4 regions of the Foliimonas ilicis genome follow, and region 2 is predicted to be linked to each of the others. Evidence: riboswitches for the same ligand, from Rfam matches in the RefSeq annotation. Region 2 holds a riboswitch; each other region holds the start of a gene.
What was found. A riboswitch is a leader RNA that binds a small molecule or an ion and turns the genes downstream of it on or off. The one in region 2 is predicted to bind cobalamin.

Region 1 (7,421 bases), on a different contig from region 2:
CAGGATGAGGGAGGTAGTGATTTTCAGGAGTTAAACTTCTGAGATTTCGCTTCAAAACAACCCACTTCCCTCATCCTGAGGTGCGAGCGTAAGCGAGCCTCGAAGGACGCACCAAAGCGCTAACGCTTCTCATGCTGAGCTTGTCGAAGCACGCAGGACACATTTCACCATCGCCACGCCCGCTTTCGCGTCTGGCCATTGTCAAAGAACCGGGAAGCGGGGCGCTTGGCCGTGCCTTCCTAGTGTAAGTAATTATGTGGCGCGACGTCCGCACCCCGCCGGTGTCTGCTACCCAGTCGGTCGGGCACAATGTTTCCTGCATTCAATAGTGCAGGCAAACATCGCGGTTTCTCCGCACGCTTTGGGATGTTTCATCGGCAGGGTTTGTCACTTCCTGCCATGAACGCATCTTCGACGCGCCGACCTGTCGGATGCCCTCGGAACTCACGACTACCGCAGCCGCAAGTGGGAGGTCACCGCTGTCTGAACCGATACCCGGTGCGCACCGGCTTCCCGCTCAGACAGTGGGGGAATGATAGGAGCGTGGAAAAGGGGGTGAATAAAAAACATGAAATTGGTGGTTTTTATTCACGCGGCAAGCGGCATTGCCGTGCGTGCTTCAACAGGCTCAGCATGAGGGAGGTGGGCTCAGGATAAGGGAGGTTGGGGCATGACATTTATGATGGCGTCATCCAGGATAGCCATTTTCCGCTTCGCTCCAAACGGCTTCCGGGATGACGCGGTCTTAATGTCGTTGCAAAGGTGCGAACGCGGTGAGCCTCGAAGGACGCACTTGGTTGGAGTGGCTTTCGGCCTTACATTAGGATGAAACAAGATTTGGACTGGAGACGGCCTCATGGACACCCACACTTTTCCCGTTACCCGTACCGATGCCGAGTGGCGCGAGCGTCTGTCGGCGGAGCAATATGCGGTCATGCGCGGGCATGGCACGGAGCGTCCGGGTAGCTGTGCGCTGCTTTACGAAAAGCGCCCGGGCACGTTTACGTGTGCTGGCTGCGACCAGCCATTGTTCGAATCGACGCTGAAATTCGAAAGCGGCACCGGTTGGCCGAGCTTTAACGATCCGGTGGAAGGCTCAGTCGAAACGACCGTCGACCGTAGCTACGGAATGGTGCGCACGGAATGTCATTGCGCGACCTGCGGGAGCCATTTGGGACACGTCTTCGAAGACGGCCCGCCGCCGACGGGCCTGCGCTATTGCATCAATGGCGTGGCGTTGAATTTCGAGCCTGCTTGAGGAGAGCGGTTCAGTTTTATATAGAACCGCTGGCGGGACAGCGCCCCCTCTGTCCTGCCGGACATCTCCCCCACAAGTGGGGAGATTACCTTGCCATTTAAAGCGCGGCACCAATTGCTGACGTTGCAGAATGAAGAGACAGAGCGTTGTGTCAGCCAATCTCCCCACCTGTGGGGGTGAGGAATGGTCCGCGGAGCGGACGAAAAGCCAACGATTTGGCTTTTCGAATGACGAACGCCCGGAGCCATAGCGAAGGGCAGGGTCCAAAAGGACAGAGGGGCGCGCCTCGTGATTCCATCTAAGTAGGAACCGCCCTGGGCAGGGTCATCCCTGAATAATGTGACGCGAAGCGGAGCATAGCCCGCTTCGCTACGCTTCAGCAGGCTTCCGGAATGACGCTGATGTTCAATCGGCCTTGCGCTTGGGCTTTTTGGGCTTCGCACCATCCGGTTTTGCGAATTTCGGCTTGCCGGGCTTTTTTGCCCAAGGCTTGGAATCCGGCCGATCGGAGCCGCGGTGTTCAGCGGCTGCGGGCTTCTTTGCGAAATCTTCTCTAGGGGCGCGGCTTTCGAATTTCTTGGCCGGGTATGGAGCTTTCTGGCTGAGATCGGGCATGCCTTCCAGACGCGTTACGCGAATCTGGTTTTCGAGCATTTTCTTAGGGCCGATGGCAGCCATGAACTGATCGGCGGTGCCTGCAGCGATTTCAACGAATGTCGCTTCCTGCTGCATCTTGATCGCGCCGATTTCGCGCTTGGTGATCTGGCCGGCGCGGCAAAGCATAGGCAGCAGCCAACGCGGCTCGGCGTTCTGTTTGCGCCCGACCGAGAGAGAGAACCAGACGCTGTCGCCGAACTCGTCGCGCGGATGGTTCTTGCGCGGCTCAGGTGCCGAAGCTGCGACTTCGATGAGGTCTTCCGGCGCTGACCGACCGGCGCGTGCCTGGCGCACGAAGGCGGCGGCGATCTGTTCCGGGCCATGCTGCGACAGCAATTCCTGAACGAATGCGCGCTCATCGTCACTCAACGGTTCGGTCAACGATGTGTCGGCCAGAATGCGTTCGTCGTCGCGGCGCGTTACTTCGTCGGCGGAAGGCGGGCGCGCCCAGGTAGCATCGATTCGCGCGCTTTGCAGCAGGCGCTCCGTGCGCCGGCGTCCGCTGTGCGGGACGACCAGAACGCTGACGCCCTTGCGGCCCGCACGGCCCGTACGTCCGCTTCTGTGAAGCAGGGTTTCCGGGTTGGTCGGCAGATCGGCATGGATGACGAGTTCGAGATTGGGCAGATCGATGCCGCGTGCAGCGACGTCGGTGGCGATACAGACGCGGGCGCGCCCGTCGCGCATCGACTGAAGCGCGTGGCTGCGCTCGTTCTGGCTCAGCTCGCCGGAAAGGGCGACGACGGTGAAGCCGCGATTGTTGAAGCGCGCGGTCATGTGGTTGACGGCAGCACGCGTGTTGCAGAACACGATGGCGTTCTTGGCTTCATAGAAGCGAAGGACGTTGATGATGGCGTTTTCGCGATCGCTGCCGGCAACGGTCAAGGCGCGATATTCGATATCGACATGCTGCTTCTGTTCGGCAGAGGTGCTGATGCGCACGGCGTCGCGCTGGTAGTTTTTCGCGAGATTGGCGATGGTGCGCGGCACTGTCGCAGAAAACATCAGCGTGCGGCGCTCTGCCGGTGCTGCGTCCAGAATGAATTCGAGATCTTCGCGGAAGCCGAGGTCGAGCATTTCGTCGGCCTCGTCGAGCACGACGGCGCGCAGCGACGACATATCGAGCGCATGGCGGGTGATGTGGTCGCGAAGACGGCCGGGCGTGCCGACGACGATCTGCGCGCCGCGCTCGAGCGTGCGGCGCTCGCTGCGCATATCCATGCCGCCGACGCAGGATGCGATGATCGCGCCGGTCGGTTCAAAAAGCCATTCCAGCTCGCGCTTCACCTGCAAGGCCAGTTCGCGCGTGGGTGCTACGGCCAGCGCCAGCGGCGCACCGGCTTGCTTGAAGCGGGCTTCGGAGCCGAGCAAGGTGGGCGCCAATGCGATGCCGAAGGCAACTGTTTTGCCGGAGCCTGTCTGTGCAGACACCAGGAGGTCCGAATCCCGCGTTTCGGGATCGAGCATGGCCTTTTGGACCGGCGTCAGGTCTGAATAGCCGCGCTTGTTCAACGCCTCGCGCAGGGCCGGGTGGATGGCTTCTAACTCTGTCATCGTGATCTTTCGAAACTGTGTTCGTGCAGCCGTCCGGGCCGTACATCATGCAGGCGCATGTCGCGCCAAAGCGCCGACGGGCCATTCCATTTGGGCCTGTCGTACGTTGCTCCGACGCATTTGTATAGTGAGTGTATGCCGCAGCCTTAGCTTTAGCGCACCTGAAAACGCATAGATAGCGGCTTTTGGCGTCAAATAATCGACCGGCCCTGCCGTCTGGGTGCCGAGGGCCGGTCCTGATGTTCAGTGAGCGAATGCCTTGCGGCGCTGCCAATGCGTGAACAGCCAGTCGAGTGTGAGCATCACGATCAATGATACGCCGACCAGCGGAAACAGGATGCCGCCGACGATGAGAATGGCGATCAGGCCTCTGAATACGCGTTTGTCCGAGGGAAGCGGAGGCACGCCCAGCGAACCTGCAGGCCGTCTTTTCCACCACATCATGCCCGCCGATACCGCAAGGAGAACGATGGCCATGCACACGACAAGCAGGAATAGCTGATTTGCCAGCCCGAACTGCTGTCCGAGATGAACGTTGATGCCGAATTCCAGCCATTTGCCGAGCGGGCCATAATCCGCGTAGGACATATCGATCAGCGGCTTGCCGCTATATTGGTCGAGATGGACCACACGCTGCTGCGACAAATCATCTGGATAGACGGAGCCGGTGAATACGCCGTTCGGTGTGGCGGGGATGTTGACGGCATAGCCTCTGTGCAGGCCCATATTGTCGAATGTAGCGACCGCCGCATCGAGACCGATCGGCTCGCTTCCGGCATGGGCGTGGTGCGATTCTGGAACCTGCGCCTGCTCGAGCGACCAGCTTGTCGGGGCGATATGGTTCAGATGCTCATCCGACATCGGAACGGCGACACGCACGCCTGCCGGGTATCCGAAATTGTTGCCGTTTGCCCATTCATTGACCTTCCCGCCCCATATGTTGGACCAGGGCATACCGGTGATGGCGAGGAAAACGATGAAGAAGCCGACGAAGGCACCCGTCACGGCATGGGTGTCTCTCCAGAAGACGCGGCGTTTCGGAGTGCCGCGCACTGAAACGACACCGCCGGTCTGGCGGCGCGGCCACCAGAGATAAATGCCGGTTCCAACGAGTAGGATCGACCATCCGGCGGCTATCTCGATGAAGCTGCGCGCGACCGTTCCGAAATACTTCAGGCTGTGCAGATAGCGGACAGTCCACATCACCGTTCCGCGATCGCTCAGGGAACCGAGCACTTCGCCGGAATAAGGATCGAGATAGACGGCGAGGCGTTCGCCGGCTTCGGTTCTGACCGTAACTTCCGTGGACACATTGGGCGTGGCCGGGTCGGTGTATTTGACCGCCGTTCCTGGATATTGCGCAAGGGCGGCTGCGACCAGTGCGGAGGGCTGCTGTTTTCCTATTCCTTCCTGAACCTCGACCGTCTTCAAATCTGCGTGGATCAGCGCGTCGATCTCGTTGTGAAAGAGATAAAGCGCCCCGGTGACTGCGAGGATGATGAGGAATGGAAGCACCAGAAGACCGGCATAAAAATGCCATCGCCAGACGGCGCGGTAAATGTCGGACGAAGCTGTCTGCGTGCGTGACAGATCGCCCGGCTGTTCGTGGACGGTAGCTGACATTGTGGTTTCTCCGGCAGGTTTTTCGAACCTGCGAAATGCAATTGATTTTCGTGAACAGCGCCTGATGCGAATTGCAATGTGGCCGCGACTTGCGTGCGGACACGATGAGTTCAGCAGATAGCGGAAGGCGCGATAAGCGGAATGCCGGTCAGGCTGTCAGCGGCGGAGCCCGCGGATTGCCCGGCTTGTGTTCGACGGCCGGGAGATGATCGACGGGCTGACGGTTGGCGGCTGCTTCCGTGACAATGGGAGCATGGAACGTCTGCACCGTTTCATCGGGCGGCGTGCCGAGCGCCTGCGTGAACATGCTGCATCCGATGACGCAGCAATTCGGCATCTTCGCCTGATCGCCCGCATCAGTGCCGGATTGATCGACGCTGGTGATGCATAGCGGATTGCCGAATGCATCGAGCATTGCGCGTTCGGACTGAGCGCCGAGCGCGAGAGCACCTGTCACCGATTGAAGGACGAGCAGATAGGCTGCGGCAAGCGCCACCCAAAAGCTCAATCGCTTCTTTCGAAAATTCACGAATATAATTCCCCTCGGAAAATGCTCATTATCAGCTTCCGAGCCGAACGAAAATCAGGAAATCGAACCCTGCGACATTCCGGGTATGGCTGCGAGATGAATGAAATAAAGATATAACGATTTCCTTATGTGACTTGACTGCTCCGCATGCAAAGGGCATGTTGCTTGCATCGTGGTTCTCTGGAATTCGCATCCGGAGCTAAGAGGGAATACGGTTCGACGCCTTTTGGTGTTTATGCCGAAGCTGCCCCCGCAACTGTATGTGGTGAGTTTCTGTTCAATCAGGCCACTGGAACGCGAATGTTCCGGGAAGGCAGAACGGAGACGGTGACCCGCAAGCCAGGAGACCTGCCGCGATAGATAACGTCCACGGGCGGGGTGTCCCGGTGTGCCGCTTTCGCGAAACGGTGCCTTCCGTTCGTATCGCGATCGTGACCGCCAGTGCCTTGCCCATATCAATCGGGGTAAGGAAAATGACCATCACCACCGCAAATCTCGGATTTCCGCGCATAGGCGCGCGGCGTGAACTCAAATTCGCGCTCGAAAGCTATTGGGCCGGAAAATCCGATGAGGCTGCATTGCAGGCAGTTGCAAAGGCACTGCGCGCGAAAAACTGGAAAACACAGCAGGAGAAGGGAATAGAAGTCATCCCTTCCAATGATTTCTCTCTCTATGACCATGTGCTGGACACTGCGGTCATGGTTGGGGCCATTCCGTCCGCCTATGGCTGGAAAAATGGGCCGGTCGACCTGGACACCTATTTCGCGATGGCGCGCGGAAGCGAGGGTAGAGGTCATGCCGCTTGCGGTCATGCCGAACATGGTCGAGGCGCACCGGCTCTCGAAATGACCAAATGGTTCGATACGAATTATCATTACATGGTTCCGGAATTGCATGCCGGTCAGACCTTCGAGCTGACCGCCAATCGGCCGCTGGAGGCGTTTCTGGAGGCGAAAGCGTTGGGCATCGTCACCCGTCCGGTGATCCTTGGACCCGTGACGTTTCTCAAACTCGGCAAGGCGACGACGGAAGATTTCGAACCGCTGTCGCTGCTGGACCGGCTGCTGCCCGTCTATGCGCGAATCCTTGCCGAACTGCGTGCCGCCGGGGTCGAATGGGTGCAGATCGATGAACCCTGTCTCGTCCTCGATCTCGATGATGCAGAACGCAAAGCGCTGGTTCATGCCTATACGGCGCTGGGCGCTCTTGTCCCCGATCTGAAAATCATGCTCGCAACCTATTTCGGAGACATAGGCGACAATCTGGCGACCGCCTTGAAGCTTCCGGTTGCGGGTCTGCATGTCGATCTCGTGCGGGCACCGCAGCAGGTGGACGTACTTATAGAGCAAGCACCGGTAGACCTTGTCCTCTCGCTGGGCATTATTGATGGACGCAATATCTGGCGTTCCGATCTCGCCGGACTGTACAAATCTGTAAAGCGTGTCGTTGAGGCCTGCGGATCAGACAAGGTGCAGATCGCGCCGTCCTGCTCGCTGCTGCATGTGCCGATCGATCTTGAACTCGAAACGGCGCTGGACGAGGAACTCGTCACCTGGCTGGCTTTTGCGGTGCAGAAGCTCGACGAAATCGGTTCGATCGCCAAAGCGTTCGACGCGGGTGAGCCGGGTCGGCTTTTTTCCAAATCCGATGCGGCGGCAAATGCGCGCCTGACTTCCGTCAGGGTGCACGATCCTCTGGTGACGGGTCGTCTCGCGCAGATCGATGGCTCCGCCACACAACGGAAAACCGCATTTCATCGACGCAAGATCGTCCAGCATAACAAGCTCAGGCTGCCGGTTT
Region 2 (7,421 bases):
CCGAGCGAAACGAAATTGTTGAGCAGCTTCATCGTGTGCCCCGCGCCGACTTCACCGACACGCACGATCTTTCCGGCCCAGGTTTCGAACAGCGGATGAAGGCGCTCGAAATCTTCCTGCGATGCGCCAACCATTGCGTCGAGCGTGCCCTCCCATGCCTCCTTAGGCGTGCGTGAAAGGGGCGCATCGACAAAGGCGATACCAACCTCCTTGCATGCTTTGGCAAGGCTCGCTGTCGAGACGGGGTTGCTCGTCGAGCAATCGACGATCGTCTTTCCCGAAGCGCTTGCATTGATGATTTCGCCGACCGCCGCCTCGACCTGCGGACTGCCGGGCAGGCACAGAAAGATCACATCGGAGTTTGCAGTGAGCGACGCAATATTTTCCGCAACCGCCGCGCCGCGCGACTTCAAATCGTCGATCGGCTTGGGGTTACGGTGCGGCAGCACGGTCAGCGGATAGCCAGCCTCGATTATGTTTTTGGCCATGCCGTGCCCCATCAGCCCGGCACCGATGAAACCTACACGTGATAGGCCGCTCATCGGGCCGCCTCGAGATCGGCGATATGCGCGCGGATGATGGCGCTGAAATCGCTGTCTGCCGTAAAGCCTGCCTCCAACGCCCGTTCGGGCGTGAAATCGCGCGGCCATCCGGCAACGATCTTTTCGATTGCCTCGTCGGGAACATGACGGATGCGCCCGGCAACCTCTTCGCCTGCGACCTCGCGCAAGGCTTCGATCATTTCTTTTACGGTGATCGACAGGCCGGGCATGGTCAGCGTTCGACGGGTACCGAGCGCTTCAGAATCCAGCGTTGCCGCGTGGATCAGAAAGCCAACTGCCGCCGATGGGCTGGCCACCCAATGGCGCACATCGTCACTGACCGGCAACACGGCATCCTGTCCGTTCAGCGGTTCGCGTATAATGCCTGAGAAGAAGCTGGAAGCCGCCTTGTTGGGCTTGCCCGGTCTCACGACGATCGTCGGCAGGCGAATGCCCACGCCGTCGACAAAACCTTTGCGCGAGTAGTCGGCCAGCAGCAATTCGCAGATCGCTTTTTGAGTGCCGTAGCTGGTTAGCGGCGCTTGCAGGAACGTGTCGCTGATCGCTTCTTCGAACGGCGAGCCGAATACGGCGATGGACGAGGTGAAGACGAGGCGAGGGCGGTAGCCGTCTCCCTGATTGCGGATGGCTTCGAGCAGATAGCGCGTGCCATCGAGATTGATGCGATAGCCTTTTTCGAATTCGACTTCCGCTTCGCCGGATACGATCGCTGCGAGATGGAAGATGACGTCAGGGCGCGCTTCGATCAATTTCTTGATCGTCGCCTCATCGGAAATATCGCCTGACTCCGAAGAAATCGTCGCACCACTCAGTCGTGGCTCGACGACGTCGAAAAGATGCATCGCACCAATCTTCTTGCCGCCAAGTTCGCCCGTCTCAACAAGCTTCTCGGCCAGCCTGTGCCCAACCATTCCGGCAGCGCCGATTATCAGAACTCGCATCAATATCCTCCCTTGCTGCCGGTCGAGATCCGACCGGCGTTTTGTCTCCAGCCCAAACTGCCCGTGTTAGTGATTGTCGCGTGGAATAACAGCGCTCTTCCCGTCGATCCCACCCTGCGCAAGGCGCTGATATGCGATGGCAGGCTCCAGAACTGCGCCGGTTTCAAGCTGCGAAACGATGCCGCGCTGTATCTCCTGCCACGGTGTCTGGTGAGCAGGATAGGCGAAGCCTCCAGCCTTCGCCAGCGCCTCACGACGCTCGGCCATGTCCTCCGGCGTTGTCAGAATGTCCGCCGTTCCGCGCTCCAGATCGATGCGTACACGGTCGCCTGTCCGCAACAGCGCCAACCCGCCGCCAACGGCTGCTTCCGGGGAAGCGTTGAGAATGGATGGAGAACCCGAAGTGCCGGATTGACGACCGTCACCTATGCAAGGAAGCGAGTGCACGCCACGCTTCAAAAGATAATCCGGAGCGCGCATGTTGACGACTTCGGCCGCACCCGGATAGCCGATAGGGCCAGCCCCGCGCATGAACAGTACGGACTTCTCATCGATACCGACGGACGGATCGTCGATGCGTGCATGATAATCTTCAGGCCCGTCGAACACGATCGCATTGCCTTCGAACGCCATCGGATCGTCCGGGTTCGCAAGATAGCGTTCGCGGAATTCCGGAGAGATCACCGAAAGCTTCATGATCGCGCTGTCGAACAGATTGCCGCGCAAGACCCGGAAACCGGCATGCGTTTTCAGCGGCTTGTCGAACGGACGGATGACGTTCTCGTCCATGATTTCCGCGCCACGGCAATTGTCACCGAGGGATCGGCCGTTCACCGTCAGCGCGTCTTCCGCAATCAGCCCCTGCAGCATCAACTGGTTGACGACCGCCGGCACACCGCCTGCGTGATAATAATCCTCACCGAGATATTCACCGGCTGGCTGCAGATTGACGAGCAGCGGAATTTCTTCGCCATAGGTCTGCCAATCGTCGATGGAAAGCTCGACGCCGACATGGCGCGCAAGACCGTTCAGATGGATCGGCGCATTGGTAGAGCCGCCGATAGCCGAGTTGACGCGGATTGCATTTATGAACGCATCGCGCGTCAGAATGTCGGTCGGCTTGAGATCCTCATAGGCCATGTCGACGATGCGCTTGCCGGTCAGATAAGCCACTTCCTGCCGGTCGCGGTAAGGCGCGGGGATCGCTGCCGAACCGGGCAATTGCATGCCGAGCGCTTCGGCAAGCGAGTTCATCGTCGTTGCCGTTCCCATCGTGTTGCAATAGCCGGTCGAGGGTGCCGACGAGGCTACGAGCTTGATGAAGCCCGCATAGTCGATTTCGCCCGCAGCCATCATTTCACGGGCCTTCCAGACGATGGTGCCGGAGCCGGTGCGTTCGCCCTTGAACCAGCCGTTCAGCATCGGGCCGACAGACAAGGCGATAGCCGGAATGTTCACAGTCGCCGCAGCCATCAGGCAAGCGGGCGTGGTCTTGTCGCAACCGATGGTCAGCACCACAGCGTCGAGCGGATAGCCATAGAGAATTTCGACAAGTCCTAGATAAGCGAGGTTGCGGTCCAGCCCCGCCGTCGGGCGCTTTCCCGTCTCCTGAATCGGGTGCACCGGAAATTCGATCGCGATGCCGCCCGCCTCGCGAATGCCGTCGCGCACGCGCTTGGCGAGTTCGAGATGGTGCCGGTTGCAGGGCGAAAGATCGGACCCCGTCTGCGCAATTCCGATGATCGGTTTGCCCGACTGTAGCTCGTCCAGCGTCAGGCCGTAATTCAGGTAGCGCTCCAGATAGAGCGCCGTCATGTCCGGGTTGGAAGGATTGTCGAACCACGCACGGGACCGCAAATTTCCTTGTTTGTGTTCTTTCGACATGACGACTCCGGACGGCTGTGCCGCAAAGGTATGATAATTTAATGGCAGCGCTGCCAATTCTCCTACACAATTAACCCGCTACGCTCAAATGTAAATTCGTCGCGGGATGAATCCGGTGAAGAATCGCGCGAAATATGCGGGTTTTCAGGCAATGTGCTTGGCCACAGCCGCCAGATTGTGATGAAAGAGCTTTTTGTGGAGGAATCGATGATGAACGAGATCGTATTGCACGAATATTGGCGCTCTTCGGCGAGCTACCGCGTCCGTATCGCGCTCAATCTGCTCGGCGAATCCTATTCCAGCAAATCAGTTGATCTCCTCGGCGCGCAGCACAGGCAGGCTGAACACATCGCGCGCAATCCGCAGGGCCTGGTTCCGACCATCGAAATCGATGGGCATCTTTTTTCGCAATCTCTGGCAATCATCGAATATCTGCAGGAAACGCGAAAGAACGCGGCATTCCTGACAGGAAATGCGGTCGACAGGCAACGGATTCGCGCGCTTTCCCATGCGATCGCAATGGACATTCACCCGGTTTGCAATCTTGCAGTCGTCGCAAAAGTCATGGCGCTCACGGATGGCGGTGACGCCGTGCGGCGCGAATGGATGCAGAGATTCATCGGCGAAGGGCTGGCCGCATTCGAAGTGATGCTTGCCTCCGCTGACACCGGCCGCTTTTGCCATGGCGATGAGCCGACCATGGCCGACATCTGTCTCATCCCGCAGCTTTACAATGCAATACGATGGGAGGTGGATATCGCGTCCTTCACCCGCATTCTTGAAATCGAGGCCGCGTGCAGCGAACTCCCGGCCTTCGCCGATGCACATCCCGACAAGGTTCGCCCCTGAAGAGCGGTTTTACCGTTTGACCGTGAACGGCTTTCGCTGCTAGTCACCTTGCCGACGGTTCCGCGTCCAACGCGGATGAAAAAGGGAACACGGTGAAAGCCTTCACAGGCCAAATCCGTGGCTGTCCCCGCAACTGTAAGCGGCGAGTTTTCGTCAACAGGCCACTGGAGTAACACCTCTGGGAAGGCGACGAGAAACCGAGACCCGCAAGCCAGGAAACCTGCCGTCAGCCGTGGTCACGCGCGAAGCCATAGGGCGGGGTGTCCTTTTGGAGCGAACATTTCATGCATGCGCATGGAATGCGTCCAATTCGCGGTGACGGAAGCCACAAAACAGGTCTTGCGATGCCGCTTTTTTACCGTTCTACCCTCAAAATCACACTTGCCGCCGCGTTCGCCGCATTTCTCGCGCAAGCAGCACATGCCGAATCCGTTGAGCTGACAGACGTCACCGGGCGCACTTTCGAAATGGAAGTGCCAGCCAAACGCGTCGTTCTCGGTCTTTACTTCGAAGATTACTGGGCGCTCGGCGGCGATGAAGCCATGGACAAGCTAGTCGGCATATCGAAGGCCGCCTGGAGCGACTGGCGTCCGGCAAACTGGCAGGCCTATCTCAAGGTTCGCCCATCGCTGGACGATATTCCGGATGTCGGTGAAGTCGAAGTAAGCACATTCTCGGTCGAAAAACTCATTTCGCTGAAGCCAGACGTCGCCATTCTTGCAGAGTGGCAGGTGCAGGGCATTGGTGCTGATTTCCAGCGCATCGTCGATGCGGGTATCCCGGTCGTCGTGGTGGATTACCATGCGCAGACCGAGGAACGTCACGTCGCCAGCACACGTTTGATCGGCAAGGTGATCGGTGCCGAGGAACAGGCCGAAAAGATCGCGCAGGAATATGAGAGCGCCGTTTCAGACGTGCGCGAGCGAATCGAGAAAGCCGGCAAGGAAAAACCATCGGTCTATATCGAACTCGGCAGCAAAGGTCCGCCGGAACAGGGGCCGAGCTATGGCGATTATATGTGGGGCAAGATTGCCGAAGTCGCTGGCGGCAAGAATATCACGCGCGAGATCGTGCGTAGCTGGGGGCCGGTCGCGCCCGAACAGGTGCTGGCTGCAAGGCCCGAAGTAATCGTCATGGCAGGCTCCGAATGGCGCCAGCACGCGACCGGTCAGTTGATGGGCGAGGGCGTTTCGAACGACGAGGCGCTAACCAGGCTGAAAGGTTTCACCGAACGTCCGGGCTGGTCGGCCCTGCCTGCCGTCGAAAACGGCCGCGTCCACGGCATCTATCAGGGCGCATCGCGCACCATCATGGATTATACCTCCGTCCAGTATTTCGCGAAGGCGCTCTATCCCGACCTGTTCGAAGATATCGATCCGCAGGCGAACTATCTTGCCTTTTACGAACGCTATCTGCCGATCAAGCCGGAAGGCACCTTCATGATCGGCCTGAAATAGCACCGCCATGAGCGAGGCCGTCAACGCCGCGCTTTCGCGGTATCGAGCAGCGGAACGGAAGAAGGCAGTCCTCATCGCGGGACTGCTGCTTCTTGCCGGTATTTCGCTCGTCTTCGATATCGCGACCGGACCTGCCTTGCTGCCGGTCTCCGAAGTGTTGTCGGCGCTCCTCAACCGTGCCGGGGCAGATGCAACGACAGAGATAATCGTCTGGACGTTGCGCCTGCCAATGGCCCTGATGGCGATCATCGTCGGCATGGCCCTTGGCTCCAGCGGCGCGACCATGCAGACTCTTCTCGATAACCCGCTTGCGAGCCCCTACACGCTTGGGCTCGCATCTGCGGCGGGTTTTGGCGCATCGCTCGCCATTCTGAACGGCGGCTGGGGGCTCAATCCGTTATTCGCGGTACCCGCCAGCGCCTTCGTCTTTGCCTGCATGGCATCCGCCCTGATCTACTCCGTCGGCAATATGCGCGGCATGATGGGCGATACGATGATCCTCGCCGGCATCGCCCTGATGTTCCTGTTTCACTCACTGCAATCGCTTTTGCAGTTCAATGCGACGCCCGAAGTCGGCCAGCAGATCGTCTTCTGGATGTTCGGCACGCTTGCCAAAGCCAACTGGACGAACCTGACCATCACGGCGATTGCCGTCGCATTCGCCTTGCCGTTCCTGATCCTCAATGCATGGAAACTTACCGCCCTTCGATTGGGCGAGGCGCGTGCGCGTTCGGTCGGCGTGTCTGTTTCCAATCTGCGGCTGGTCACGATTGCGCTGGTCTCGCTGATGACGGCAACCGCCATCAGCTTCGTCGGCACGATAGGTTTCATCGGCCTTGTCGCACCGCATATTGCGCGGATGCTGGTCGGCGAAGATCAGCGCTATCTGCTCGTTGCGTCGGGTTGCGTTGGTGCGGTGATGCTGTCCGCGGCTTCCGTCCTGTCGAAAATCATCATGCCCGGCGTGCTCTTGCCGGTCGGCATCGTCACGGCGATCATCGGCGTACCATTCTTCCTTCACCTGATACTTCGACGGTCGAGGCGATGACATGCTATCGGTAAGAAACCTCGATCTCGCTCATGGAAAAATTCCAGTCGTCAGCGACCTGAACATCGATTTCCTGCGCGGCGAAGTCACCGGGATAGTCGGCCCGAATGGAGCCGGAAAATCGACTTTCCTGCGCACGCTTTTCGGCGAGCACACCGCAAATCGCGGTGAACTCACGCTTGGCGATCAAAGCTTCAGCTTTACCAACCGCCGCAAATGGCAAAAACGCATCGGCTTCATGCCGCAGGATACCGGCTATCATGGAGGCCTGACCGCGCTGGAAGTCGTGCTCCTAGGCTCGACAGAGCACCTTTCGCTGCGGCTTTCCGACGACGCCTTGCGTCGCGCGGCGACGGCGCTCGATAGCCTGGGCATCGCCGATCTTTCGCAACGTGAAATCGCGACGTTGAGCGGCGGACAGCGCCAGCTCGTCTATTTCGCGCAGGCATTGATGCGTGAGCCTGACGTGCTCCTGCTGGACGAACCGGTAAGCGCGCTCGACCTCCGCCACCAGATGCTGCTCATGAAGCATGTGCGCGACGTCACGCGGCAGCGCGGCGTGATTACGATCATCGTGCTCCATGATCTCAATCTCGCGTCGAGCTTCGCCGACCGGCTCATCATGATCCATGATGGAAAGGCGGAGGTGGACGGCATTCCGCGCGATGTGCTTTCCAGC
Region 3 (7,421 bases), on a different contig from region 2:
GAGATCGGACCGGGCGTCTACGACATCCATTCGCCGCGGGTGCCTGAAGTTGCCGAAATCGTCGATCTGCTCGAAAAGGCAACGGAAAGCCTGCAGCCCCAGCAGCTCTGGGTAAATCCCGATTGCGGTCTGAAGACACGCAAATGGGACGAGGTAAAACCGGCATTGGTCAATATGGTCGCCGCCGCAAGGCAACTTCGCGACCGCGCCGGAGCCGAGAGCAAGGTTCTCCAGAGCGCATGACAAAATCGGAAATCATTGAAGAAGCGCCGGGAGAAATCCCGGCGTTGAGCCGTTTGATCGACATTGTCTTGCCCAGTGACACGAACCATCACGGTACGCTGTTTGGCGGTGCCAGTTTTGCGCTGATGGACCGCATAGCCTTCATCGCGGCAACGCGTCACGGCAGGGTGCCATTCGTAACGGCGTCCTGCGACCGCGTCGATTTCCGCACGCCGGCACATGTCGGGGACCTTGTAGAACTGACCGCCCGCCCGACGCGGGTGGGGCGAAAATCGATGGTCATCGAAGTCGATATGGTCGCGGAAAATCTGGTCGGAGGCGAACGGCATCTTTGCACGCGCGGCTGCTTCACCATGGTCGCAGTGCCTGAAGACAAGACTGCCGGATGGCAGTTGCCGCCGATCCAAATGCCGGATGACTCCGTCGATGACGATACTTTGAGGATGACGGATATTGTCTTTGCCGATCAAGCCAACAGTTTTGGCAAAATGTTCGGCGGCGAAGCGCTTGCCCAAATGACCAAAGCTGCCTTCGTCGCGGCCAGCCGTTACAGCAGGCAGATGACGGTTCTGGCATCGTCCGAAAAGATCGATTTCAAATCACCGATCCCGGTCGGCGCGATTATCGATGTCTTCGCCAGGATCGTTTCCGTCGGGCGGACATCCATGCGGATAGAAACGGAACTATGGTCGGAAATCCTTAACACCGGGGAGCCCCGCCTGACGGCAGTGGGGATTTTTATCATGGTCGCTGTTGATAAAAATCACCGTCCCTTGCAATTGCCGGCATAAGACGAGTATAGCCCCATCATAGGCGTTGACGAGAATTTAACCTCGTCTACTATATCTAGTGTTCGAGGTTCTTTCGATTCGCAAGGATCGGAAGCTAAGACGGGAATACGGTGAGCGGTTGCCAATTGGCTGCCGCAATGCCGGAGCTGCCCCCGCAACTGTAAGCGGCGAGCGGTCATTCACGAAAGCCACTGAAGCGGCGTGCTTCGGGAAGGTGAGAATGATTGCTGCGACCCGCGAGCCAGGAGACCTGCCTCGATCGAGAACGTCCACGGGCGGGGTGCCCGGAAGGTCGCGATGCATTTTGCGGAAATGATCCCGCTTGTGCCGCTTCCCCCAAACTCCGCCATGAGCAACTTCGGGGTGAAGACTATGTCGAAATTTTTAAGCACGCGTAGACGCGAGTAACCGGGCAGATCATGCCCGGCTTAACGCACGTCTCTTTGAAAGAGACTGCGAGGGTCCGGGCGGCCTGCAAGGCGACAACAGAGCGCACAATCAGAATTTGAACCTTCGAACGGGCATCGGCGGATGCGCGATCGATTTCCTATGCCTTTTTGAAAACAACGAGGAAGCCATGAACATCACGGTCTACAGCAAGCCTGCCTGCGTCCAGTGCACCGCAACGACACGCGCGCTCGATCGCCAGGGCATCGAATATGACATCGTCGATGTCTCCGCAGATGCAGCAGCCTTCGATCTGGTGCAGGGACTTGGCTATCGTCAGGTGCCGGTGGTGATTGCCGGAGAGCAGCATTGGGCAGGCTTCCGGCCGGATATGATCAGCTCGCTCTCCTGATCGAAGAAACGGCGATGGGCGATATCGTTTATTTTTCCAGCCGGTCGGAAAACACCCATCGCTTTGTCGCAAAGCTGGGCATGTGTGCCGCGCGCATACCGATAAGCCCAGCCGACGAACTCAACGTCGATCGTCCCTTCGTTCTCGTCCTGCCGACCTATAGCGGGGCGGGCGGCAAGGGAGCCGTTCCAAAACAGGTGATCCGCTTTCTCAATGACGCGGAAAACAGATCGAATATTCGCGGCGTGATCGCCGCGGGAAACAGCAACTTCGGTGCGACCTACGGGCTCGCGGGCAAGATCGTCTCCACCAAGTGCCAGGTGCCTTACCTCTACAGGTTCGAGCTTCTGGGCACGGCGGAAGACGTCGCCAATGTCAGACATGGATTGGAACGATTTTGGAAACGGCAAGCACTCTCCTGACGCGCGATGCGGACGAAAAGCCGCTCAACGATTTCCCGCTTCCGAGCGGCGACCGGCCTGCAAAAAAGGCCGAGACGGCGCTCGATTATCATGCGCTGAACGCCATGCTGAACCTCTATGACGAGGAGGGGCGCATTCAGCTCGACAAGGACAGGCTGGCGGCGCGTCAATATTTCCTCCAGCACGTCAATCAGAACACGGTGTTCTTTCACAATCTGCGGGAGAAACTCGATTATCTGGTGACGGAGAGCTATTACGAGCGCGAGGTTCTCGACCAGTATTCCTTCAATTTCGTGCGCGATCTGTTCGATCACGCTTATGCGAAGAAATTCCGCTTCCCGACCTTTCTCGGTGCCTTCAAATATTACACCAGCTACACGCTGAAGACCTTCGACGGAAAGCGCTATCTGGAGCGCTATGAGGACCGTGTGTGCATGGTCGCGCTGGCGCTTGCGCGCGGCGACGAGCAGCTTGCCCGCGATATGGTCGACGAGATCATTTCCGGCCGTTTCCAGCCTGCGACGCCGACATTTCTCAATGCGGGCAAAAAGCAGCGCGGCGAGCTTGTCTCCTGCTTCCTGATGCGCGTCGAGGACAATATGGAGTCCATCGGGCGCTCCATCAATTCGGCTTTGCAGCTTTCGAAGCGCGGCGGCGGCGTGGCCCTTTCGCTCACCAATATTCGCGAGGCAGGCGCGCCGATCAAGCATATCGAGAACCAGTCGTCCGGCATCATTCCGGTGATGAAGCTGCTGGAAGACGCATTTTCCTATGCCAACCAGCTTGGCGCGCGGCAGGGCGCTGGCGCGGTTTATCTCAACGCGCACCATCCCGACATTATGCGCTTTCTCGACACCAAGCGCGAAAACGCCGACGAGAAAATCCGCATCAAGACATTGTCGCTCGGCGTGGTCGTGCCGGACATCACCTTTGAACTGGCGAAGAACAATGAGGATATGTACCTGTTCTCGCCATATGATGTGGAGCGCGTCTACGGCGTGCCCTTCACCGAGATTTCGGTGAGCGAAAAATATCGCGAGATGGCGGATGATTCCCGCATCTCCAAGAAGAAGATCAAGGCGCGCGATTTCTTTCAGGTGCTGGCCGAAATCCAGTTCGAGAGCGGCTACCCCTACATCATGTTCGAAGACACGGTGAACAAGGCGAACCCGATCGCCGGGCGCATCACCATGAGCAATCTCTGCTCGGAAATCCTCCAGGTGAGCGAGGCCAGCGAATATAATGACGACCTTTCCTACAGCCGTCTCGGCAAGGATATTTCCTGCAATCTCGGCTCGCTGAACATCGCCTCCGCAATGGATTCGCCCGACTTTGGAAAGACCATCGAGACCTCGATCCGCGCGCTGACGGCCGTCTCCGAAATGAGCCATATCTCGTCGGTGCCTTCGATCGAGAAGGGCAATGACGAAAGCCACGCAATCGGTCTCGGCCAGATGAATCTGCACGGCTATCTCGCCCGCGAACGCATATTCTACGGTTCCGAAGAAGGCGTCGATTTCACCAACATCTATTTCTACACCGTGACCTATCACGCCATTCGCGCGTCGAACCGGCTGGCAGTCGAACGAGGTACAAGCTTCAAGAATTTCGAGAATTCGAAATATGCGTCCGGCGAATATTTCGACAAATACACCGAGAATGAATGGCTGCCTGCGACCGACAGGGTAAAGGCGCTGTTCGAAACGTCCGGCATTCACATTCCGACGCAGGAAGACTGGCTGGCGTTGAAGGAGGCCGTGATGGCGTCCGGTCTCTACAATCAGAACCTGCAGGCGGTGCCGCCGACTGGATCGATCTCCTACATCAACCACTCGACCTCATCTATCCACCCGATCGTCTCGAAAATCGAAATCCGCAAGGAGGGCAAGATCGGCCGCGTCTACTATCCGGCTGCCTTCATGACGAATGACAATCTCGATTATTATCAGGACGCTTACGAGATCGGGCCGGAGAAGATCATCGACACCTATGCGGCGGCCACCCAGCATGTCGATCAGGGGCTCTCGCTGACACTGTTCTTCCGCGATACGGCCACGACGCGCGACATCAACCGCGCGCAGATCTACGCGTGGAAGAAGGGCATCAAGACCATCTACTACATCCGCCTGCGCCAGATGGCACTTGAAGGAACGCAGGTCGAAGGCTGCGTGTCCTGTGCGCTCTAAAAGATTGTCAAAGGACAAGCCCATGAACATGCAATTCAAGCCGGCCGCGCGCATTCGCGCCATCAACTGGAACCGCATCGAGGACGATAAGGATCTCGAGGTCTGGAACCGTTTGACGGGGAATTTCTGGCTTCCCGAAAAGGTGCCGCTGTCGAATGATATTCCTTCCTGGGCAGCGCTGAAGTCTGAGGAACAGCAACTGACGATCCGTGTTTTTACGGGCCTGACCCTGCTCGACACCATCCAGAACGGCGTGGGCTCCGTGCGGCTGATGGAGGATTCCGTGACGCAGCACGAGGAGGCGGTGCTATCCAACATCTCCTTCATGGAGGCCGTGCATGCGCGTTCCTATTCCTCGATCTTCTCGACGCTCTGCTCCACGCCGGATGTGGACGACGCCTATCGCTGGTCGGAGGAAAACGAATTCCTGCAGAAAAAGTCGGCGCTGATCATGAAGGAATATGACAGCGGCGATCCCTTGAAGAAGAAGGTCGCCTCGGTCTTTCTCGAAAGCTTCCTGTTCTATTCCGGCTTCTATCTGCCGATGTACTGGTCGAGCCGCGCCCGACTCACCAACACGGCCGACATGATCCGCCTCATCATCCGCGACGAGGCCGTTCACGGCTATTACATCGGCTATAAATTCCAGCGCGGACTGGAGCGGTTGAGCGCTGATCAAAAGCAGGAAATCAAGGATTTCGCCTTCGACCTGATGCTCGAACTTTACGACAATGAGGTGAGATATACCGAGGCGCTTTATGACGGTGTCGGGCTGACTGAAGACGTCAAGAAATTCCTCCACTACAACGCCAACAAGGCGCTGATGAACCTTGGCTATGAGGCGCTGTTTCCGGCTGAAGCCTGCAAGGTCAACCCGGCAATTCTGTCGGCGCTTTCACCGAATGCAGATGAAAACCACGACTTCTTTTCGGGGTCGGGCTCTTCCTATGTCATTGGGAAGGCCGTTGCGACGGAAGACGAGGACTGGGATTTTTAAACACAAGTTTGCTGAGGCAGGATCGATGATCCTGCCTCAGCAAACGCGGTGAAATATGGAAAGCTTACAACTCGAACAATCTATCGAGTTAAACGATCATTCCATGCCGAGGGCGGATTTGTAGAGGTCGAGCATCGCCTCTTCTTCCTGGCGCTCTGCCTGGTCCTTCTTGCGAAGGCGGATGATGGTGCGCACGGCTTTGGTATCGAAGCCCGTGCCCTTCATCTCGGCATAGACGTCCTTGATGTCGTCGGCGAGGCTTTGCTTTTCTTCTTCGAGACGCTCGATGCGTTCGATGAAGGCGCGCAATTGGCCGGCGGCAACGGTTTGGCTGGTTTCGGTGATTTCGTCGGCCATGGATGATCTCCGCAAGATTGGTGCCGCGACTCGGACGGCTCTGGGCTGGCGGGTTCGATGCCTCAGCGCGGCGGCAGGGTCAAGGGAGTTTCGCTTTAATGATCCTTCGGGCGTCGCGCCTCGAACTCGGCCAGCTTCTGGCCAGGCGCTTCTGTCTGGTGCTTTGCCTGCCATTCGGCATAGGGCATGCCGTAGACGATTTCGCGCGACTGATCCTTCGAAAGCTCGACGCCTTCGGCTTCGGCCGCCTCGCGATACCAGTTGGACAGGCAGTTGCGGCAAAAGCCCGCGAGGTTCATCAGATCGATGTTCTGAACATCGGTGCGCTGGCGCAGATGTTCGACCAGACGCCGGAAGGCGGCGGCCTCGAAGTCGCGTTGCTGTTCGTCCGTCAATCCTGACATGATAATCTCCGATTTCTAATCAGACAGGCCCTGTGCGCGAGCCGAACTGCTGTACCTTGGCTATATCGGGTCGCGTGTTGATCGCGTCAACGATGGGGGCCAGACGTTGTGCCCAGGAAATCGCGCCTTTTTCATCGCCGATCAAATCCTGCCGGATTTCGATCAACGCGTGGGCATAACCATTGACGATGCAGTGCTTGAACATGGTGTCGCCGCGCAGTGCGCCGTCATAAGGTTCGTTGTCGCCGACGGTCAGCGTCGGATCGGCAGCCAGCATTTCGATCAGCGGCCATGCGACGCGGTGGTCCATGTCCCACAAGACACCTGCCTCCCACGGACGGGCGCGGCCCTGCATGGTCGGCGTGAAGGAATGGACGGACAGAACGAAGGGCGCGCGGCCCGAAGCTTCCGCGACGGATGCAATCATCGCGCCGACCGCATCGTGATAAGGCCTGTAGAAGCGCTCCAGGCGTCGTTCGCGCTCTTCTTCCGTCATCGGAAAATTGCCGGAAATGACGGTGCCATCGTAAAGCTGGCGGATGAGGGTAGGGTCGTCCTCACCGCGGTTGGGATCGATTAAAAGGCGTGAGAAATTGGCGAGCAGGGCAGGAGCGCCGAGCATACTTGCCAGTTCGCGTGTCACGGTTTCGACGCCGATGTCATAGGCGATATGGCGGTCGAACTCGCTGGCATCGAGACCGAGAGTGCCGTATTCCTCCGGCAGGTCGCGCCTTGCGTGGTCTGCGAGAATCACGATGCCGCGCTTGCGGTCTCCCTGGACGATGTCGAAAGGCGTGAAGATTGCGGATCGCGTCATGAAACGGTCGTCCTGATTTTTTTGCCCGGAATTTTTGCCAAGTCGCCACAGTAGCGGTTGCGGGCACATGTGTTATGCCGTTGTTTAGACAATCTTTTGAAAGAAATCATGCAGGGCTTTCGAAAGAAATCATCCGGGGTACGTGGTCTCGCAGGGGAAATCGTCCGAGCCGGGCAACTAAATCGATTTGGATTGCGATTTACCGGCGTTGACATGCGCCGCGACTTTTCCGAAAAGGGGCGAGACAATGCCGTCACAAAGCAACAATAGGGGTTCTGGAATGGGTTTGGCCGCGCGGTCGCGTCTGTTTTCTGCGTCCGCTGCGATGTGTCTGGCTCTCGTCGTTCCGGTTCTCTATGCCTCGCCCGCACATGCCGATTTCCGGGTTTGCAACGCGACGCAGAA
Region 4 (7,421 bases), on a different contig from region 2:
GAGCATATGGTGGCGCTGGCGGTGCTCATGCCGATCGTCGCATCGATGGGCGGCAACGCCTCGACGCAGACGATGACGGTTACAGTGCGCGCGCTGGCGACCCGCGATCTCGACATCTACAATTCGGGCCGCATCATTCGCCGCGAGGCGGCGGTCGGGCTGATCAACGGCATCATCTTTGCAACGATTATCGGGCTGGTTGCCGGTTTCTGGTTCGAGAATGGTCATTTGGGCGGCATCATAGCGACCGCGATGGTCATCAACATGATGGCGGCTGCAATGGGCGGCATCATGATCCCGCTTTTGCTTCACAAATTCGGCGCCGACCCGGCAATCGCATCTGCGGTGTTCGTGACGATGATCACCGATATCGTTGGTTTCTTTGCGTTTCTCGGTCTGGCGGCCTGGTGGTTCGGCTTTTACTAAAGCTTGTCCTGCGCTTTAGTTTTTTCCTGCTCATATCTTTTTCTTGAAACCGCACCACACTTTCGGGAGACATGAGTTGAGGGATCAAAACTTATCCGGCTTTGCGTCTCTGATTGACTTTTACGTAAATGCCGTGGCAGGATGGCGGCGCTGGACTATCCGGCGCTGGAGCCCATCATGCGGGAATATTACTCGATCACCGAACTGACCCGCGAGTTCGATATCTCGACGCGTACGCTGCGGTTTTACGAGGATGAGGGGCTTATTCAGCCCGTCAGGCGCGGCAGGACGCGCCTGTTTCGTCCCACCGACCGCCATCTCGTTCGCCAGATCATGCGCGGCAAGCGGCTCGGCTTCTCGATCAACGAGATACGCGAAATCATCCAGATGTACCGCGAACCGCCGGGCGAGGTCGGGCAGCTCAACCTCATGATCAAGAAGATCGAGGAAAAGCGCGAGGAGCTACGCCAGAAAAGGCGCGACCTCGAAGAGACGCTGGCCGAACTGGATCACGCCGAGGAATCCTGTGTCGAACGGCTGGTCGAGCTGGGCGTCACGACTTAAATCCAACGCCTCACGCTTTTCGCATAATCCCGATATTTCTTTCCAAAACGCAGTTCGAGATGTTTTTCCTCGCGTTCGATGGCGAGTTTTTGCGTGGCGAATGCCGCAATCAATCCGAACAATATGAACCAGGCGACGCCCGTAATCAGCGCGATTGCGATCATGATGACCGTGTTGGCGAGATAGATCGGATTTCGGCTCAGCGAAAAAGCGCCGTGCGTCACCAGATGGTCCGTGCCGCGATGTGGCAGGATCGTCGTATTTGCCTTTTTCATGGCCCGTGTAGATGAAACGTAGAGCGCAATCGCGCCGAGTATCGACAGCCATCCGATAGCAAAAAGCATGTCGGAAAGCGGTTCGCCGATCCATGGTAGCGGGTAAAGAAAATTCAGGATCGACGCCAATGCAATTGCCGCCAGATAGATGATCGGCGGCCAAGGCAGGACGTTGGGTGTGTTTGCCCGGTCGTTCATGGCGTTCCTCCCTCAAGCATATTCTCGTCGGTTTGCGCGGTACATATGGCTGCGAAGTCGCCGATCTTCGTTTGAAGCTCGTTATTCTGGCCGCCTGTGAAGAGCTTGTCGAGCGCGCCTTCGGCCTGGATGGAATCCAGCATGCAGACGCAATAGGCGGTGCAGAATTCGGTGTCGCGCAGTTCCTCACAGGATGTCTGGCACGATTTCAGAAATTGCACTTCGCGGGTTTCGACCTGTGCCGGCACGATCTGCGAGAACAGCCAGATGCAGGCAATCAGCACCGGCTGATGGATCAGATAGAATGCCAGGCTGTGTTTGCTTGCAAACAGCACGGGCTTTGCCCAGCTTCCGGGCGTGTAAGGCGCCAGACGCTCCAGAAGGCCGGTGCCATAGGCGATTTTGGCCGAGGCAAGACCAAGCAGCACCGCGCCGAACCATGGAAAGAGCGGCACATAGTCGTTTGAACGCGGATTGACCGAGGAAAGCCCGACCCACCAGAACGCCGCATGGTCGAAAAACGGTGAGCGGAGAAAGAATGGCGCCGCAATGACTGCAGCGGCGGCCAATATTGTAACCACGGCAGGGACACGCAAAAAGGCCAGGCCGAGCACGCTTGCCAATGCGATCTGATGCAGAATACCGAAGAAGATGAAACCGCCGGGCACCGCGAAATAGGTCACGGCAGAGATTGCCAATGCCGCCCCGGCAACCATCGCCAAGCGCCACGAGAAGCTTCGCCAGCGAACGCCGTTCACATGGGCGAGAAACAGGCTGAAGCCGACCAGAAACAGGAAGCTGGAGGCGATGCAGCGGGCAAAGAGCTTCCAGCCGCCATGCGCCGTCATGCCCGGATCGGTATAGCCGAAAAACTCAAGATCCCAGGTGAAATGATAGATCGCCATCGCGACCAGAGCCGCACCGCGCGCCAGATCGACTGCGGAGAGCCGCGGCGTCTTTTTGGGCGGCACAGGCTGAACATTCATTGCGCAACAGACTCGGAACGCAGCCGGGAATCGACTGCTCACATCCGTAATCTTAGGCGAGCCTGCGAAAATTTGCATCGAAACCGGGTGTAGCCGGAATGTTTCAACCGCTTTCATGACGTTTCGGGAAGGTTACGTGGCGTAATTTGGTTTGCTGCGACGTAACATTTCAATATAGTGAGCCTGTCGTCGGTTCCAATTGGAACAATAGGGAATGCGGTGAGAATTTCGGTTCAAATCCGCGGCTGCCCCCGCAACTGTAAGCGGCAGCTCTCCCCAGATGCCACTGAAGCAAAAGCTTCGGGAAGGCGGGGAAGGGCGCTTTAATCCGCAAGCCAGGAGACCTGCCGATGACGGAAGAAACTTAAATCGCAGCCCTCGGGTGGAGGGCCAAAGGATTGGACATGAATACAGCAACTTCCGCGCTCGGCGCATCGGCCTCCTCGGCCTCTCGCGTCACCCAGTTGAGCTTCGCGGCACTTTTGGGAATTTTCGTCGTCGGCTTTGTCGGCTTTTCACACATGGATGTGATGCACAATGCCGGCCATGATTATCGCCATTCGATGGCGTTTCCCTGCCACTAAGGAAGGTCTGACATCATGACACTGTTTCGTAACGTCGTTTTCATAGCGGCGCTCGCCGGGCTTGTGTCCGGCATTCTGATGACGGCCCTTCAGGCCTACGCAACTGTTCCGCTGATCCTTCATGCGGAAACCTACGAGAATGCCGACGAAGGCCATTCGCATGACACTGCGGCACCCGCAGCAGACGGCCAGACAGCCGAAGCCGCCCCTGCCGCTCACGAACATGAAGAAGAGGCATGGGCGCCTGAAGACGGCTTTGAGCGCTATGCCTATACCGCTTTGGCCAATGTCATCACCGGCATCGGCTTCGCGCTCGTTCTTGTCGCCGTGTCCGAACTCGCCGGCGGCATAGTCGGCTGGCGTCAGGGCGTATTCTGGGGTTTTGCGGGCTTTGCAGTCTTTACGCTGGCGCCGGGCCTTGGCCTTCCGCCGGAACTTCCCGGCATGCCTGCCGCCGATCTGGCCGCGCGTCAGGTTTGGTGGATCGGCACCGTCATTGCTACTGCTGCCGGACTTTGGCTGATCGCGTTTCGCACTTCCATCGCCTTTGCGTTGATCGGTGTCGCGCTTCTCGTCGTGCCGCACATCATCGGTGCGCCACAGCCGGAAAGCCACGACACTGCGGTTCCGGGCGATCTGCACCATCAGTTCGTCGTCGCAGTCACGATCACCAATCTGATTTTCTGGGTCGTACTGGGCGCGGTTGCGGGCGTCATTCGCAACCGTTTCGTTGCGTCGGCGCAGGGTCTGCGGGACAGCTTTGCCTGAACGCGGACATCTGACCTTTCTGCTCGGCGGTGCGCGTTCTGGAAAGAGCGGCCACGCCGAGCAGCTTGCAACGTCATTTCCAACGCCTTGGGCCTATATCGCAACAGCGCAGGCCTATGATGAGGAAATGACGGATCGCATCGCGACCCATCGCTCGCGTCGCGGCGAGGGGTGGGAAACGATCGACGCGCCGCTCGATCTTGCCGAAGCAATCGCGCGCGTACCCGATGGCCGTCCTCTGCTTGTGGATTGCCTGACGCTCTGGCTTTCCAATCACATGCTTGCCGAACATGATGTGGAACACGAATGCGGGATTCTCGAAGCTCAATTGTCGAATCCGCGCGGGCCATGGTTCGTGGTTTCGAACGAGGTTGGCCTCGGCATAGTGCCCGATAACGCGCTGGCCAGACGGTTTCGCGACGCAGCCGGAAGGCTGAACCAGCAGATCGCTGCCCGCGCAGACCGCGTGCTTTTCATGGTGGCCGGTCTGCCCATGCAGGTGAAATGATGAAAGACATAGACGAGCGGGAAGAACAGAAGCACCGCGCCAAGATGGCGAAACGCAAGGCGGTGCAGGACGCCGAAGTGGCGGGCAAGACCGTCACCGAAAAGGGGCTTCTGATCGTCAATACCGGTCCCGGCAAAGGCAAGACCACGGCCGCCTTCGGCCTCGCATTGCGCATGCTTGGCTATGGAAAACGCGTTGGCGTCGTGCAATTCGTCAAAGGTGCATGGCATACGGGCGAAAAGGACGCCTTTGCCGCGTTCGGCGACCGCGTCGTCTGGCACACGATGGGCGAGGGTTTTACTTGGGAAACGCAGGATTTGAAGCGCGACGTTGCAGCAGCCGAGGCAGCGTGGAGCAAGGCGCTTGAATTGATCGCCGACTTTTCGATCGATTTGATCGTGCTCGACGAGCTCAATATCGCACTGCGCTACGATTATCTGAATCTCGAAAACGTCGTCGCCGCTTTAAAGGCGCGCCGCGAGGGGCTGCATATCGTCGTCACTGGACGCAACGCGAAACCGTTGCTGACCGACGCTGCCGATCTCGTCACTGAAATGGGCGCGGTAAAGCACCATTTCTCGGCGGGGGTAAAAGCCCAAAAAGGCATCGAGTTTTAGATAAGCACTGCAATCAGCCCGAAAGGCACGACCAGCAGGGCATCGGCTGTCCAGTAAAGCCGCAGCGCTTTTCTGATGTCGGCGGGGTTGGCTTCGCGCCGCCCTCCAGCGCCCATGAATTCGTCATCGACCATCACGCCGCCATAGCTGCGTGGGCCAGCCAGAGCCAGACCGAGCGCGCCAGCCATCGCGGCTTCCGGCCAGCCTGCATTGGGCGAACGGTGATGCGACGCATCGCGCCGTACCGCGTTCCATGCCGCCGAAGGGTCGGCGCCCTTCACAAAATAGGCTGCGGCAACGATCAAAAATGCTGTCAGCCGCGAGGCTGGAAGGTTGATCAAGTCGTCGAAGCGCGCCGCTGCCCAGCCGAACGCTTCGTGACGCGGTGTGCGGTGGCCGATCATGCTGTCGGCGGTGTTGGCCGCCTTGTACGCCGCGCCGCCTGCCAGCCCGCCGACGCCCAGCCAGAAGGTTGGCGCGACGATGCCGTCCGAGAAATTTTCGGCAAGGCTTTCTATTGCGGCACGGCTTACGCCCGCTTCATCGAGTTGTTCGGGATCGCGACCAACGATCTGCGATACGGCCTGTCGGCCCGCTGCAAGTCCGCCGGTTTCCAGGGCATCGGCTACGGCTTTGACATGGCTGGCGAGGCTGCGTTGGGCAATCAGCGACGATGCCAAGATCGCGGTCAGGATGATGCCGAAGGGCAGAAGACCGAACAGGCGTTCGATAGAGAGCGCGATGATTGCCGGAACCAGAACCAGCACGATAAGTGCCGCGATGCCCATCATGCGACGTGTCGCGTCGGCGGCGGTCGCGCGGTTGAGTGTGCGGTCGAGGAAGGATATGAGACGGCCAATCCAGATGACGGGATGGCCGATGGCGCGGACCAGCCGATCCGGGTATCCGAGGCCCAGTTCGGCGAGAAGCGACAGGAATGCGAGCGGAAATGACATGGCGCTTCTGAACGAAAATCCGGCTTTACCCGTCGATCATGGCGGAAGCTTCGAGCGCGCGCGCAAACTCTTTCCGAATGCGCCCGAGCCGTGGATCGACCTGTCGACCGGCATCAATCCGCACTCCTATCCGCTTTTCGACCTGCCCGCCACCGCCTTTACGCGCCTGCCGGAGCCATCGCGGGCAAAGGAACTGACGGCGATTGCCGCAAAGGCATATGGCGCTGCCTCGTCGCGCCAGATCGTTGCCGCGCCCGGAACACAAATCCTTCTGCCGCGTGTCGCCTCGCTTGTTGGGCCGGGCAGGGCGATGGTGCTTGGCCCGACCTATGCCGAGCATGAGCGCGCGGCGAGGATCGCAGGTCACGACGTGTCGATTACGGGTGATTTCGAGGCGCTTTTCGGGGCCGATCTGGCGATTCTCGTCAATCCGAACAACCCGGATGGCCGCATCGTTCCTCGTCAGGACGTATTGAGGCTGGCACGCCACCTTCAAGCAAAGGGCGGTCTGCTCGTTGTGGACGAAGCCTTCATGGATGTCGGTCCGCGCGAGGAAAGCGTTGCAGGCGATGTCGCGTTAGGCGGCCTGGTCGTGCTGCGTTCGTTCGGGAAATTCTTCGGACTGGCCGGTGTTCGTCTCGGTTTTGGGATTTCTTCCGAGGAAATCGCTGCGAAGCTGGATGCCGAACTCGGGCCGTGGGCGGTCTCCGGTCAGGCGCTGGAATTTGGCATCAAGGCGCTTTCGGATGAGGTTTGGCAGAGCGAAATCCGCGTTCGCCTTGCGCTGGAAGCGGGGCGTTTCGCGTCTCTTTTCTCGCGATTTGGCGTGGAAGTGAGTGGTGGAACGAGCCTTTTCTCGTTTTTCCGAATTGAAAAAGCGCAAAACCTGTTCGAGTTTCTCGGAAAAAACGGCGTCATATTGCGGAATTTTGCAGACAGGCCGAATGATTTTAGAGCCGGTCTGCCAGCTAGTGAGGCCGAATGGCAGCGGCTTGAAAGCATTCTGCAGCGCTGGGCGGAAGAGGAAAACGCATCATGATCGTCGTTTGCCCGCTGTCGAAAGTCGAAGAAACCGTCGCTTCCGTGAAGGCGCAGCGGCTGCTTTCGCTACTGTCACTCGGCACGGAAATGGTGCGGCCCGCTTCGATCTTGCAGGACAATCATCTGCTGATTTCGATGCACGACATCGCAATTGCGCAGGATGGCATGACACTGCCCGGCGAAGAGCATGTGCGCAGCGTTCTCGATTTCGCGAAGGGCTGGGACCGCAAAGCGCCGCTGGTCATCAATTGTTATGCCGGGATCAGCCGCTCGACGGCTTCCGCCTACATAATTGCAGCGGCTTTTGCGCCGGAGCGCGATGAGTTTGAACTCGCTAAAACGCTGCGTCGTCTTTCGCCGTCAGCCACGCCCAATCCACGATTGGTGGCGGTTGCGGATCAGATTTTGGGGCGGGAAGGGCGGATGGTCGAGGCTATCAAGTCGATCGGGCGCGGTGCGGACGCTTTTGAGGGCGTACCCTTCACACTAAGTCTTAGC

Region 1: linked by a shared signal. The riboswitch ahead of metE (5-methyltetrahydropteroyltriglutamate--homocysteine S-methyltransferase) and the one ahead of ABFT80_RS09745 (ABC transporter substrate-binding protein) in region 2 are both predicted to bind cobalamin.
Region 3: linked by a shared signal. The riboswitch ahead of nrdH (glutaredoxin-like protein NrdH) and the one ahead of ABFT80_RS09745 (ABC transporter substrate-binding protein) in region 2 are both predicted to bind cobalamin.
Region 4: linked by a shared signal. The riboswitch ahead of ABFT80_RS11125 (CbtB domain-containing protein) and the one ahead of ABFT80_RS09745 (ABC transporter substrate-binding protein) in region 2 are both predicted to bind cobalamin.

The regions. Positions count from the first base shown of each region.
Region 1 is NZ_JBDUUH010000001.1:701,164-708,584, forward strand. It holds gene msrB (peptide-methionine (R)-S-oxide reductase MsrB) at 857-1,258, shown strand; gene ABFT80_RS03450 (DEAD/DEAH box helicase) at 1,664-3,469, opposite strand; gene ABFT80_RS03455 (PepSY-associated TM helix domain-containing protein) at 3,713-5,092, opposite strand; gene ABFT80_RS03460 (hypothetical protein) at 5,241-5,621, opposite strand; cobalamin riboswitch at 5,778-5,991, shown strand; gene metE (5-methyltetrahydropteroyltriglutamate--homocysteine S-methyltransferase) at 6,095-7,421, shown strand, end outside.
Region 2 is NZ_JBDUUH010000003.1:352,133-359,553, forward strand. It holds gene ABFT80_RS09725 (NAD(P)-dependent oxidoreductase) at 1-542, opposite strand, end outside; gene denD (D-erythronate dehydrogenase) at 539-1,504, opposite strand; gene ABFT80_RS09735 (IlvD/Edd family dehydratase) at 1,571-3,388, opposite strand; gene maiA (maleylacetoacetate isomerase) at 3,596-4,237, shown strand; cobalamin riboswitch at 4,276-4,479, shown strand; gene ABFT80_RS09745 (ABC transporter substrate-binding protein) at 4,582-5,694, shown strand; gene ABFT80_RS09750 (FecCD family ABC transporter permease) at 5,702-6,742, shown strand; gene ABFT80_RS09755 (ABC transporter ATP-binding protein) at 6,744-7,421, shown strand, end outside.
Region 3 is NZ_JBDUUH010000001.1:709,361-716,781, forward strand. It holds gene metE (5-methyltetrahydropteroyltriglutamate--homocysteine S-methyltransferase) at 1-243, shown strand, start outside; gene ABFT80_RS03470 (acyl-CoA thioesterase) at 240-1,034, shown strand; cobalamin riboswitch at 1,083-1,306, shown strand; gene nrdH (glutaredoxin-like protein NrdH) at 1,612-1,833, shown strand; gene nrdI (class Ib ribonucleoside-diphosphate reductase assembly flavoprotein NrdI) at 1,848-2,255, shown strand; gene nrdE (class 1b ribonucleoside-diphosphate reductase subunit alpha) at 2,231-4,441, shown strand; gene nrdF (class 1b ribonucleoside-diphosphate reductase subunit beta) at 4,464-5,438, shown strand; gene ABFT80_RS03495 (DUF2312 domain-containing protein) at 5,535-5,795, opposite strand; gene ABFT80_RS03500 (DUF1244 domain-containing protein) at 5,891-6,199, opposite strand; gene ABFT80_RS03505 (N-formylglutamate amidohydrolase) at 6,219-7,016, opposite strand; gene ABFT80_RS03510 (DUF1036 domain-containing protein) at 7,342-7,421, shown strand, end outside.
Region 4 is NZ_JBDUUH010000004.1:156,414-163,834, reverse strand. It holds gene mgtE (magnesium transporter) at 1-426, shown strand, start outside; gene ABFT80_RS11140 (MerR family transcriptional regulator) at 604-990, shown strand; gene ABFT80_RS11135 (methyltransferase family protein) at 987-1,463, opposite strand; gene ABFT80_RS11130 (heparan-alpha-glucosaminide N-acetyltransferase) at 1,460-2,449, opposite strand; cobalamin riboswitch at 2,623-2,815, shown strand; gene ABFT80_RS11125 (CbtB domain-containing protein) at 2,854-3,033, shown strand; gene ABFT80_RS11120 (CbtA family protein) at 3,049-3,801, shown strand; gene cobU (bifunctional adenosylcobinamide kinase/adenosylcobinamide-phosphate guanylyltransferase) at 3,794-4,309, shown strand; gene cobO (cob(I)yrinic acid a,c-diamide adenosyltransferase) at 4,309-4,926, shown strand; gene cbiB (adenosylcobinamide-phosphate synthase CbiB) at 4,923-5,882, opposite strand; gene cobD (threonine-phosphate decarboxylase CobD) at 5,881-6,921, shown strand; gene ABFT80_RS11095 (tyrosine phosphatase family protein) at 6,918-7,421, shown strand, end outside; gene ABFT80_RS11090 (creatininase family protein) at 7,417-7,421, opposite strand, start outside.